Regions from separate parts of the Hafnia sp. CBA7124 genome, predicted to be linked through region 1. Evidence: predicted binding sites of a transcription regulator. Region 1 holds the regulator's gene; the other holds the start of a gene.
What was found. Region 1 encodes Fur, which represses iron uptake genes when iron is present. Its sites were predicted from a motif close to ATAATAATGAGAACNACTATCAA; they were not measured.

Region 2: the regulator Fur is predicted to act here: its motif matches at 3,230-3,252, upstream of fhuF (siderophore-iron reductase FhuF).

Annotation. Positions count from the first base shown of each region.
Region 1 covers NZ_AP017469.1:1,215,952-1,222,085, reverse strand. The annotation lists gene seqA (replication initiation negative regulator SeqA) at 1-356, opposite strand, end outside; gene ybfF (esterase) at 632-1,402, shown strand; gene ybfE (LexA regulated protein) at 1,673-1,948, shown strand; gene fldA (flavodoxin FldA) at 2,070-2,597, shown strand; gene fur (ferric iron uptake transcriptional regulator) at 2,917-3,366, shown strand; gene CPY98_RS05670 (beta-N-acetylhexosaminidase) at 3,636-6,134, opposite strand, start outside.
Region 2 covers NZ_AP017469.1:660,391-666,524, forward strand. The annotation lists gene CPY98_RS03110 (TonB-dependent siderophore receptor) at 1-1,561, opposite strand, end outside; gene CPY98_RS03115 (DUF805 domain-containing protein) at 1,898-2,272, opposite strand; gene fhuF (siderophore-iron reductase FhuF) at 2,405-3,196, opposite strand; gene CPY98_RS03125 (GGDEF domain-containing protein) at 3,506-4,570, opposite strand; gene CPY98_RS03130 (DUF1435 family protein) at 4,875-5,165, shown strand; tRNA gene CPY98_RS03135 (tRNA-Leu) at 5,263-5,349, opposite strand; tRNA gene CPY98_RS03140 (tRNA-Leu) at 5,397-5,483, opposite strand; tRNA gene CPY98_RS03145 (tRNA-Leu) at 5,518-5,604, opposite strand; gene rsmC (16S rRNA (guanine(1207)-N(2))-methyltransferase RsmC) at 5,840-6,134, opposite strand, start outside.

The DNA of each region.
Region 1 (6,134 bases):
AAATAGACGCGCGTGCGGCCATGCAAGGATTCCGTTGCCGCAGCGAACCCTTGGTTATCAATGGAGTAAAGGGTTGAAAGTACCAGCATGAAGCGGTTTACCGCTTTGTTCTGCTCTGCATATTCATCAGAAAGCAACAGTTCACGCATGGTACGAACGCGATCTACCGGACGGGCAGATACCGCAGCAGCCACTGGCGCAGCGATGACGGCAGGCGTCACAGCCGGAGCAGCAGTGGCTTTATGTTCAGAGACTTTCAGCAGGCGGCGCAATATGTCAGAAGCACTCTCACCGATACTTTGCGTGTGGCTTGCAATGTAGCGGTACAGCTCCTCGTCGACTTCAATAGTTTTCATCATTATCCAATACAGGTTTACGACTTAATCAGCAGGATTATAAAGTCAAACGCCTCATGCGGATAGCGTAAACCCGATGCTCTGATCAATTCAGTGAGTTTTTTCCCAAACTTATGGAAAGAATACCCTTAAATTTTGCTGGATAACACTCGATGGCTAACAATCATGCTTAGTCGTGGTAACCTATTTGTTACAACATAAGATTTGTCGCACTCCGTTGCCGCATGTTTAGCGCATGAAGCCCGCGAATAGACACCACGAATAGACCTAACGATATGAAACTCAACTACCGCGAACATATTCCAGCCCAGCAAGCCCAGTTTCCACCGGCATTATTGATCCACGGTTTATTCGGCAGTCTGGATAATCTTGGCGTATTGGGCCGAGACTTGCGCAGCGATCGCCGTGTGATTCAGGTTGATATGCGCAATCATGGCCACTCGCCGCGCTCAGAGCGCATGGATTATGCCGCGATGGCCGAAGATTTACTGGCGTTGATCGACGATCTTTCGTTACCGCAGTTGGATGTCATTGGGCACTCAATGGGCGGAAAAGCCGCGATGACGTTAGCTGCACTTGCCCCCGAGCGTATTCGCCGCCTTGCCTTGCTGGACATTGCGCCCGTTGACTATCAGGTTCGTCGTCACGATACGATTTTTGCAGCTATCAACGCAGTGACGGATGCACGGCTGACGCGTCGCCAAGAGGCCGCTGAAATCATGCGCAGCTACATCCAAGAAGAAGGTGTAATACAGTTTTTACTGAAATCTTTTCAGGAGGGCGAATGGCTATTTAACGTGCCCGTTCTGTGGGAGCAATACGAAAATATCGTGGGCTGGCAAGAAGTAACGCCTTACCAAGGCCCTGCGATGTTTATCAAAGGTGGCTTATCGCCCTACATCCAAGATATTCATCGCGCCGCCATTGCGCGCCAGTTTCCTCATGCTAAAGCTCACGTGGTAGCCGGTACGGGCCACTGGCTGCATGCAGAAAAGCCAGAGCTGGTGCTACGCACGCTGCACCGTTTTCTCGACAGCGATGAATAAGTCAAACAGCTTAATTTTGTCGCCTTCACGACCTAACTTAATCTTAACGACAGCCTCACTGTAGAAAAAATCACCATTCATCAGTGAGGTAAGTAAGATTAAGGATTGTCGCAGCTGGGGGCGCTGGGGTATTATGGCGCGCTATTATTCTGGCAGGCAGTTTTGCTGTTCAAGGATAGTGCCGGTAAAGGGTGAATGGCCCTAGTATGTTAATCATGATCTGATTCGTTACGCAGATTCAAAATTCTCCTTGTAGTACCGCTACCTGATATGGCCAAAGAACAAACGGACCGCACGACTCTGGATCTGTTCGCAGATGAACGTCGTCCGGGTCGCCCGAAAACTAACCCGTTATCTCGGGATGAACAGCTAAGAATTAACAAACGCAACCAACTGCGCCGCGATAAAGTGAAAGGACTGCGTCGCGTCGAGCTAAAGATTAACGAAGAAGCGGTTGAAATGCTGAATCGTTTGGCTCAGGAACAAAACATTAGCCGCAGTGAATTGATTGAACAAATTTTACTCAATCAGATTTTAAAATCTTAACGCCACCAGCACACAATGACGACAAATCGATACGGTTTAAAGTGCTATAGTGCGTAAAGTACGTACTGGTCTTTCTCAAGATTCTAGTTTAATTATTTGATATAAAAGGTATAAACGCGACATGGCAATCGTAGGCATTTTCTTTGGCAGCGACACGGGCAACACGGAAAACATCGCTAAGATGATCCAAAAGCAACTCGGAAAAGACGTTGCTGAAGTTCATGACATTGCCAAAAGCAGCAAAGAAGACATCGAAGCATTCGATATTCTTCTGCTTGGCATCCCAACGTGGTATTACGGTGAAGCTCAGTGTGACTGGGATGATTTCTTCCCTTCTCTGGAAGAGATCGACTTCAACGGTAAACTGGTTGCTCTGTTTGGCTGCGGCGACCAAGAAGACTATGCAGAGTACTTCTGCGACGCTATGGGCACCATCCGTGATTTGATCGAGCCACGCGGCGCGACTATCGTTGGTCACTGGCCAACGGCGGGTTACCATTTTGAAGCGTCTAAAGCGCTGGTTGATGACAAAACCTTCGTTGGTTTGGCTATTGACGAAGATCGCCAGCCTGAACTCACCGCAACGCGTGTTGATGCGTGGGTGAAACAAATTTCCGAAGAGATGAGCTTGGCTGAGCTGGCTGGCTAATCTGAAATTGTGCCCGCTGACTGCATAAGTCAGCGGGTATTTCAGCGATTGGCGAAAGCAACTTGCAACATCTATGTAACTCATTTTTCCCGCTCTAGCCCCCGCCACCAGCAGAGTTACATATTTGTCAGTGTGTTACGTTTTATTTCCACCTTGTAATTCCGTCCAAGTTGTTAACACACTGCGGTTTCCATTTACCGCCATCAGCCTTATAATGAATCTCAATTATATTTTCAGTTCGGTGACAATTAGGGCAACGTAGGCAGCAAATGCAGGCTATCCTAAACGTCTTCGAGCTAAGTAACGGGACAGAATCCGAATGACAGATAACAACACTGCTTTAAAGAAGGCTGGACTTAAAGTCACGCTTCCGCGTCTTAAGATTCTGGAAGTTCTGCAAGATCCAACTTGCCACCACGTCAGCGCAGAAGATCTGTATAAGAAGCTGATCGATATGGGTGAAGAAATCGGCTTAGCCACCGTTTACCGTGTACTGAACCAGTTCGACGACGCTGGAATTGTGACTCGTCACAATTTTGAAGGCGGAAAATCCGTATTTGAACTGACTCAACAGCATCACCATGATCATCTGATCTGCTTAGACTGCGGTAAAGTGATCGAATTTAGCGACGACTCCATCGAAAAGCGTCAGCACGAAATCGCTAAAAAATATGGTATCCAACTGACCAACCACAGCCTGTACCTGTATGGCCACTGCGCTGAAGGTGATTGCCGCGAAGACGAAAGTCTGCACGATGGCAGAGAGTAAGCGCTCGCGAGTGTAATGAGGCGACCTGAGGGTCGCTTTTTTATTGCCTGAAATCCACCATCTTCGTTTTCTCGTCGAAAAACAGACAAAAAAAAGCCCCTCAGGCAGGGGGCTAAGCAACTCACAACTAAATCACTCATATGGCTTCGGCAGGTACCATAGCAACAATAATGATGATGAAACGGTATTAAAAATCACTGCGTTAATACGTTATTGCGGCATTCCCTACCCCACCGGAGCAGAGAATACCTTGCGTACCTATCTCGATATCACGCCTGTACCGGTTCTACGCGGCTATAGCGCTTGCCGTCTGGGCTTACTGAACGAATTTGAACGTCGCCAGAAACGGTTGGTTGAGCTTTAGCATCATAACGCTGCCACTGCTTGCCACCGTCTACGGAGTATTCAATCCCCAACCCTGGCAGCGCAATGTTGGCTTCCAGTTTCCCGCCCACAACTTTTGCTCCAGGAACCGGCAGGCGATATTCCACACCAGCTTTATCCATTTTCGCCAGCTCACGCTGTCCCATCAGGTTGGCAAAGCGCTGCCAATCACTCAGCAGAGATTTTTTGTCGACCAAGTCGGTTTCTCCGCCTTTATATTCACGGCCCGCTTTGTAGTCCTGCTCCCAACCCGCGCGATGCCATCCGCGCTCCGCCACCGTCATAACGCGAGGATAAATTTTATACTCCATCATTTCGTCGGTGCGCGTGGTTTCACTCCACAGCTGCGCTGAGAGTCCATAAACGCCCGGCCATGGCTTATCGCTTTTCGCGGTAAAGAAATTGCCGTCACGGTCTACGGAAGTTTCCGCATTCTGTGGCATGTTGTCTGGCGCGAAACTGAAGATCTTACGCTCATCGTTAAAGCGAGTTCCCCAGTAGTAGCCATTTTCCTGTGGATTCACCTCATACGGGAAATCCATGTAGACGTAGTCTGGGTTAGAAACCGTCACTTCATAGCCTTTGTTCGCCCAGTCGTTTACGGTATCAAAACCGCCCCAATAGAGCGTATCCCAGAAGTTAACACCCACGCGCTTGGTGGCAAATGCCTTCGCGTCTTTGGCATCCTTCAGGCCATCCTGCCACGCCTGCATTTTTTCAATGCCGTGCTTATTGACGATCTGGCTGACTTCAATCGCAAAGTGGCTTGGGAGATGCTCCATATCTTCCACTTTGCCGCTCTTAATTAGGGTCTGGCAAACCTGAGACTGCGCCCATGGCTTATCCTCTTTGCTCTGATCGATAATGCCTTTGCCCGGCTCAATCTTGCCATTCTTATCCTGATAACCCGGCCCTAAGCGGATATTCTTAGCTTCATCACCGCCGAAGTGCCACGTGGTTAATGGCTGCCCCGCCTCTTTGTGCATCTGCGCCACTTCGCCGATCACTTTATCGACAAAGCGCTTAGAGGAATCTAAGCATGGGTTCAAATAGCTCTTACGATCATAGAACTGCACAGACGTGGTGTTTGACGTATCCGTAGGATCAACCAAACGGAATTCGTTAGCGCCCTTCTCGTCACCAGCGGCTTTCAGTTTGTCATAACGCGCTTCCATCGAAATCACCGCCGCACGAGCATGCGCAGGCATATCGATTTCAGGGATTACTTCGATCTGACGTGCCTGAGCATATTTCACGATATCGATATATTCAGCGCGAGACAGATGGCCAGAACCATTATTGTTAGCATCAGGTCCTGAGCCTAGCTGTGGTAGCAGGCACTCTTTCTCGCTCAGATCGTGGCAGCGTTTTGAGCCCACATCGATAAGCTCTGGCAGGCCAGGGATCTCAATACGCCAGCCTTCGTCATCGGTCAGATGGAAGTGGAATTTGTTCATCTTGTACGCCGCCATCTGGTCTAGCAGGCGGTGTACCGCTTCTTTGGAATGGAAGTTACGCCCGATGTCCAAGAAGATGCCACGGTATTGGAAACGCGGCGCGTCTTTCGCATCTAAGGTTGCAATCTTCATGCTGCCATCGCTTGGCACCAGAGAAAGGATGGACTGTAAGCCGTAGAAAACGCCAGCCTGATCGTAACCAATGACTTCAGCCCCCTTTGGCCCGATCTTCAGCTCGTAAGCCCCCGGAACCGCTAAGTCGCCTTTGAAGTTATTAACCGCAATCACCGTTTTGATTGGATAGCCTTTGGCATCGTTTTTCACACCTAACAGCGCGAAACGCTGCTGTGCGGCTTCTGCCGTGGCGCTGTTCAGAACGGTAAGATCCAGCGCAACGCCTTTACTGAGGTCAACGTCCTGCTGATGGATTTTCACTTCCATCGGCGTTGGCATAATTTGGCCACGCAGGCTCTGCGCTGGCAGCTCTTTCACATCGGCGTTTTTGTCGAAGCGAGTTTCAGGCACCATCAGAACATTTTTATCGTCTTTGGTGCGCTTCCACAGATCGCCCGCAAACGGCGTCACAAACTGACGTAGATCTTCCGTATCGGTGCTGGCAATCACCTTAGGTTTAGCATCCTGAGAAGTGACGTACCAACGCGGCATAATGTCACTTTCAAACAACTGCCAGTATTCACCAATCAGCGGAATTTCCACCGATTGACCGGCGGTAAACCCTTTAAATTTATCGGTGGGTTCAATTTTGTGCAGGTCACCGGTCACAAACGTAATTTTGAACTGATCGCTTTTCACGTCCAGAACCTGACGTGGGTTATGGAAATAGATCGCCCAGTCATTGCCTTTAATATCACTATCGCTGGTTAGCGTGATGACCGATTGGTTACACGATGCCCAGTCAGCGCCCAG
Region 2 (6,134 bases), 560 kb from region 1:
TTTCTGGTTTGTAAGAGCCACCGCTTTTGTTACGCCCAGCTAAAGGCTCAAAGCCTTCTGAGTAAGCAACGTACGGGGAGATGCCGTTTTCAAAGTGGTACATCGCGCCATAGCGCTGGGTGTACTTGCTTTGAGAGAAAGTTTCATCTGTATTGGCACCGTATTGCAGGCCGTAGGTGCGCTTCTCGTATTGGTCATAACGACCACCGGCCAAGATGGTCAGCTTGTCGAGATCGATAGAGTCCTGCCAGTAGTAGCCGTTCTGGTGCATTGAATAGCGCACGTTGGTGGCCAGTGACGGATCCCAGGCAATATTGCCGCGGTTAATTTCGTGGTTATTGCGATCGAAGATATCGATGCTTGGCGCAGCGGCATCCTGATACTCGGTTTTGTTGTTCTGCCACTGGTAATCGAAGCCCAGCAACACATTGTGGCGCAGGAACGCGGTATCAAATTTACCGGCAATCTGGTTATCAATGTTGAAGGAATCCATGCTCTCATCGGTCATGTACATACGACGACCGAGAGTGCGGCCATCATCAGCAAGACCGGTGCTGTAGGTGTTTTCCTGATAGGCCGTGATATGCATAAAGCGAGCTTTCTGCGTGAAAGACCACTCATCGCTGAAGCGGTGATCGAACTGGTAGCCGACAGATTCTTGTTTACGCTTATAGGCTTCCCAATTGTGATCGCCCAGATAAACGTCAGTCGGCAGTTTGCCATAAGGAGAATACTTGAAGGTGCCTTCGCCTGGCAGAGAGGTATAAACGCCGGCATTAGGATCGTTCTGGAAGAAGGCTTGTAGCAACAGGCTATTGTTATCGTCGATATCCCAACGCAGAGAAGGCGCTAACAGATAGCGCTCATCTTTGGAGCCTTCGGCCTGCCCATCAACGGCACCGGCTAAGCCCACAAAGCGGTAGCTGACGTCGCTATCGCCAATTTGTCCGGTTGAATCGATTTTCCCTTCGCGACGATTATCGCTGCCGGTATCAAATTCTACGTCGGTATTTTGGTTTTTCTGTGGTTTTTTACTGATCATGTTGACGATACCGCCTGGTGAGGCGTTACCGTATAAAACTGATGCGGGGCCTTTCATGACTTCGATACGATCGAGCATGTAGGTATCAACTTGGCCTTGAATGTTCCATTCGTTGTAAGGCAGTTGTAGGCCGTCGAGATAGTTTTCGCTGTTTTTGAATCCACGAATGGTGAATTCATCAAAACGTGTGATGGCGCCACCACGGTTTTCAGTGGTTACACCCGATACGTAGCGCAGCGCTTCGTTTAGTGAGCTGATGCCGCGCTCGTCGAGTTCTTGGCCTTCAACGGTGTTGATAGTTTGCGGAGTATCTTGCGCGGTCAGATCGGATTTTGTGCCGGTATTTTCGTAGCTTCCCAGCGGTGGGAGGCTGGATTTGGCGCTGACAACGATTTTGTCTGCATCGTCTGCTGCTGCGGTATTTGTTGCTGTATCTGCGAAGACGCTCAAAGGGAATACCAAACAACCGATTGGCAACGCCGCTTTCAACGAAGAGTTAATAAACGCTTTGTATTTCATCTAATTATCCCTGCTTGAAAAAGCACGAAGATCTAATAATTAATTGTGAGCAATCTGGTCATCGCCGGATGTTAACCAGTCAATGACATCGCTATATCAAATGCGATACAGAATGATAATTATTCTCGTTAGCTTTGGTAGCTTTTATTCAAGCAGAGGAGGGGAAACTATTTTTCTTTGTGATCTACGTCACGAATTCATGAGAGTAATTTAAGAATAACCATAAATAACTCAATGAAATTAATCGAGTAATGGTTATTAACAGGTAAGGTATTAATTCTATTTATATATAAGGCAGTCTAACCCACCGATGGGTGGGTTAGCGGCGAGGAGATCTTATTGAATGATGCCAGCAGGTTGCTCAGCTTTTGGGTCTGCGCCATAACGGTTGGCGCCCGTGGTCCCTGCTTTGCAAGACCAGACTAGCAAAATGATCGGGCCGACAACGGGAATAAAGCTAATGAAATAAAACCATCCTGAGCGCTCGATGTCATGCAATCTTCTTACGACGACAGCCAAACTAGGAACAAGAGTCGCAAGTACAAATACAATGAAGATACCAGCAATCAGTGAGCTATCAGATGTGAGCATCAGAACATACAGTATGGCCCAAACGGTGCCCTGGATAAGTGCAAACATCCAATACTCTTTGCGCCGAGCCCGGCCACTGAAGGTGGCGTAATTTTTTAATACTTTGATATACCAGTTCATTGAAAACATATCCTTTGTTTTTAAGTCGCATAAGGATACGTAATGAAGGGGGAATTCTTCTGACGCCGATCAAGAAAGCTATTACTTGATTTAGTAGTAATAGATAAGAATGTTTTAAGTTGACTCCGCTTTTTAACCCAGCGTGAGCGGACAATCACCGCACTCTTTCATCTTAGGCAGCTTATAGCGTTGGCAGCAGGTTCGGCGCTGAATAGTACCGTTACGCATCAGTACGGTGCGATAGAGTGGGTTGTCTTGGCCGTCGGGGAAAGAGGCGGAGAAAAAGAGAGCCTGTTCGAGCTGCGAGAAAAGCACATCACCAATCAGGGGACGTAATTCTCCTAAATACCAATGCATCACATAGCCAATATTGCTCCACATCAGCTTAGCGTTTAAAACGCCTTGGCGCGCAATGGCGTTTACTGCTGGAATCAGATGACGCTCAACTAAGGACACCATACGCTGTAGAGGAGTGCTGTTACGGGCGTCACCGGCTATTAACTGCGGATAATAGATAAATGCCTCAGGGCGTCCACTTTCATGGAAGCGAACTTTGAACTGCCGAATATGTGGATCGAGAGGGGCTGATTGCTGAAGTAGCAACAGCATCATTGGCGGCACCAATAACCCAAAATACCACTGCGCCCACAGGGATTCTAACGGTTTGGCTTCCGGCGTTTTATCAGGGTATTCAGCGTAGTGTTCTTGCTGATAGTTTGCCATGAGCTTGGCGTAGGTTTCTGCCGTTGACCATTGCATAGCAGATAAATCGTGGCTAGCTGCTGATTCATCGATCAAGAACGTGGTGAGAAAATGAGGGTAGTGCTGGCTAAAAAGCGCAGTGAGCTCTTCCGCTTCTGGCGGAAAAGCAGGAAAGACGGCTGGAAAGTAGGCATCAAATTCAGTCAGCGCAGTTATCTTCACCACAACACCCTAGAGATCAAGTATCAAAACGCAATAGTACTGATAACTATTATCAATCGCAAGATGGTGGTTGAACGAAATGTGTCATAGCGCTCATTTAGGTGAAAATTGAAAACTGGTGGTGATGGCTAAGCTAAATGACCAGCATAAACATCGTTGACGCCACAATGTCGGCAAGTAAAGGACGGTGAGTTACGTTACGGGACTATATTTTTTTTAATAATTTATCTTTTAATCAACATATCTACGAATAGGTTGTGCTTAGCTAGATAGAAATTATTTTCCTATCTAGCAGATTATAAAAAGAAATTAGGTTTCTTTTTGCAATAAAACTCTATTACGACCTTTCTGTTTTGATATGTACAGCGCTTGATCGGCACGCGTTATGGCATTTTCTAAATTATTGCCATGCATCTCTGAAAGCCCCGCTGAAATTGTTACCACGTTGCTTCCATTTGGCTGGTATTCATTGATTAACGCCAACTGTTCTACATGCAAACGAATATGCTCACATATTTGTATCGCGAGACTTTCAGACGCATCGCGTAAAATAAGTAAAAACTCTTCACCGCCATAACGAATGGCTAAATCTCTAGTACGAACGGCTTCTTTGATAATTTGAGCAATACTTTTTAATGCTATATCACCGTATTGATGCCCGTAGTGATCGTTATAGAGTTTAAAGAAATCAATATCTAACATGACAACAAAGTGTTTATGCTCAGTGTCACAATCGCTGCCCATATGATGGAATTGAAACTCGAGGCCACGGCGGTTAAGCAGCGTGGTAAGGGGATCAATCATGCTGAGATCGCTGAATCGCGCTCTGTCTTGCTCCAACTGAGTGACTAGTCTGCGTGTAAATGCCTCACGCCGCCGCGTCATTGCGTGATGCAATGACAACGCAATGATCGGTAATGTGAGAACGAATAAAATACGCGTCATATTGTGGAAATCTTCCAACACAATAACGGTTATTGCGACGGGAACGGCATTAAGGCAAAACGCTAATAAGTTGTCAGAAAGCGCGACGGCTGCAATAAAAAATATGCTGAACAGATTGATCAATAAAAACTCATGGCTGTTGGCGTCAACATGCTGATATTTAGCTGCTATATGAAACGACCATAGCAATCCTAGCAATAGAGAAGCAACGTTGAGCTTCAGCAGATATTTGTCGCGATGCCATATCAATGATATGGACGAGAATAGGCAAAAGACAAAAACGCCAATGCCTGCAAACGTATACGGCGGATCTGTCTGTAATGGATTGAGCAGCGCATAAAACGATGTAGCACCATTTAACAGGATAAATAGCAAGAATGTCATATGGCTTTTGCTATTTAATAGGTCGTCGTAGTTTTTTGCGTTCATTAAATAAGGCTCGTGACTGTCAATATCGCTCAAAATAAAAATAGAAAATGGCAGTAATATGTTAGCTGTTAGACAAGAATTTTCTTAGGGATGTCTGATGTGGCGATAAAACTAACAGCTTTGATCTAAGATGTCATGCGCTTGTAATCAATGTGGGTTATATCGCCTTTTTTTGAGTGAATATCGTACAGTGCCTTTGCGTGTCCTGCCGATTTAATGCCTTTACACATACATAATTCATGGGTGAAACGGTTTATGACTCAGTATATGATATTGGGAATTATTATCATTTATGGTGCGGATTATGCTGATTGCTGCGATGGCGTTTCTGGTGGTGTGGGGGATAAGTTTATGGGTCTGCAAATCTCTTAGCGGGATTTGGGGGATAAGCTTGCCGACGTTAGTGCTGCCCATGCTGATTGTTTCCAATCTGAATCTATCTTTTTTAAAAGGCATGATGGTGCTGGCCATGTTGGTCACGTTGGCGATGCTGTTTAATCCACGTCTGCGCAACTATGTGCTGCTTCCATCAGGGCTGGCTCTGGCGGGAGGGTTAGCGACAATTTCATTAAATTACAATTACTTTGGGATTTAATATGCGGGTATACGAGCGAGAAATTATTTAAATTGAAAGCGAATAGTAAAATAGAGGGATTTTAAGAAGACTCGCTGAGGAAGAAGAAACAATCTGTTGGTGCGAAGAGAGGGACTTGAACCCTCACGTCCGTAAGAACACTAACACCTGAAGCTAGCGCGTCTACCAATTCCGCCACCTTCGCACATCAGATTACTTTTCTGTACTGCAGTTTGACTATGCTCACCAGCTTGGTGCGAAGAGAGGGACTTGAACCCTCACGTCCGTAAGAACACTAACACCTGAAGCTAGCGCGTCTACCAATTCCGCCACCTTCGCAAGATGCTGTGAAGCATAAATCATCGTGGTTATTTGGTGCGAAGAGAGGGACTTGAACCCTCACGTCCGTAAGGACACTAACACCTGAAGCTAGCGCGTCTACCAATTCCGCCACCTTCGCATACCGTTTACGTCGCCTTGCAGCAACATAACCACGGAGGCGAATTCTAGAGATTTTCGCGGTTACGTCAACACTTATTTCCCCATCAATGCTTGTTTGATGCGCGTTTGCTGAAAATGTGGGCATTTATTTTGTAAATCACGATAGGACAATGAATTATCGTGATCAATAGCACGGCATGCAGAAAAGTCAGTGGGGCGCTGGTAAACCGAGGTTTACCAGCTAAAAGCAGAAATTAACGTTTTTTCTTGGCCATCGCAGCACGGCCTAAGCGTGCTGAATACACTTTGAAACGACCGGTCTGCGCCAGCACTTCGTGAGCGCCAAAAACATCGTCCAACAGCTGCGGATAAGGCAGGAAGGCGTTAGCCACGATACGCAGTTCACCACCAATTTGCAGCTGTTTAGCTGCGCCGCGGATCAGCGTTTCTGCAGCGGTTAAGCTGGTTTGCATGCCGTCATGGAACGGTGGGTTCGAAATGATCATGTCAAAGCGTCCGGTAATGTCGGAATAGACATTGCTGGCAATC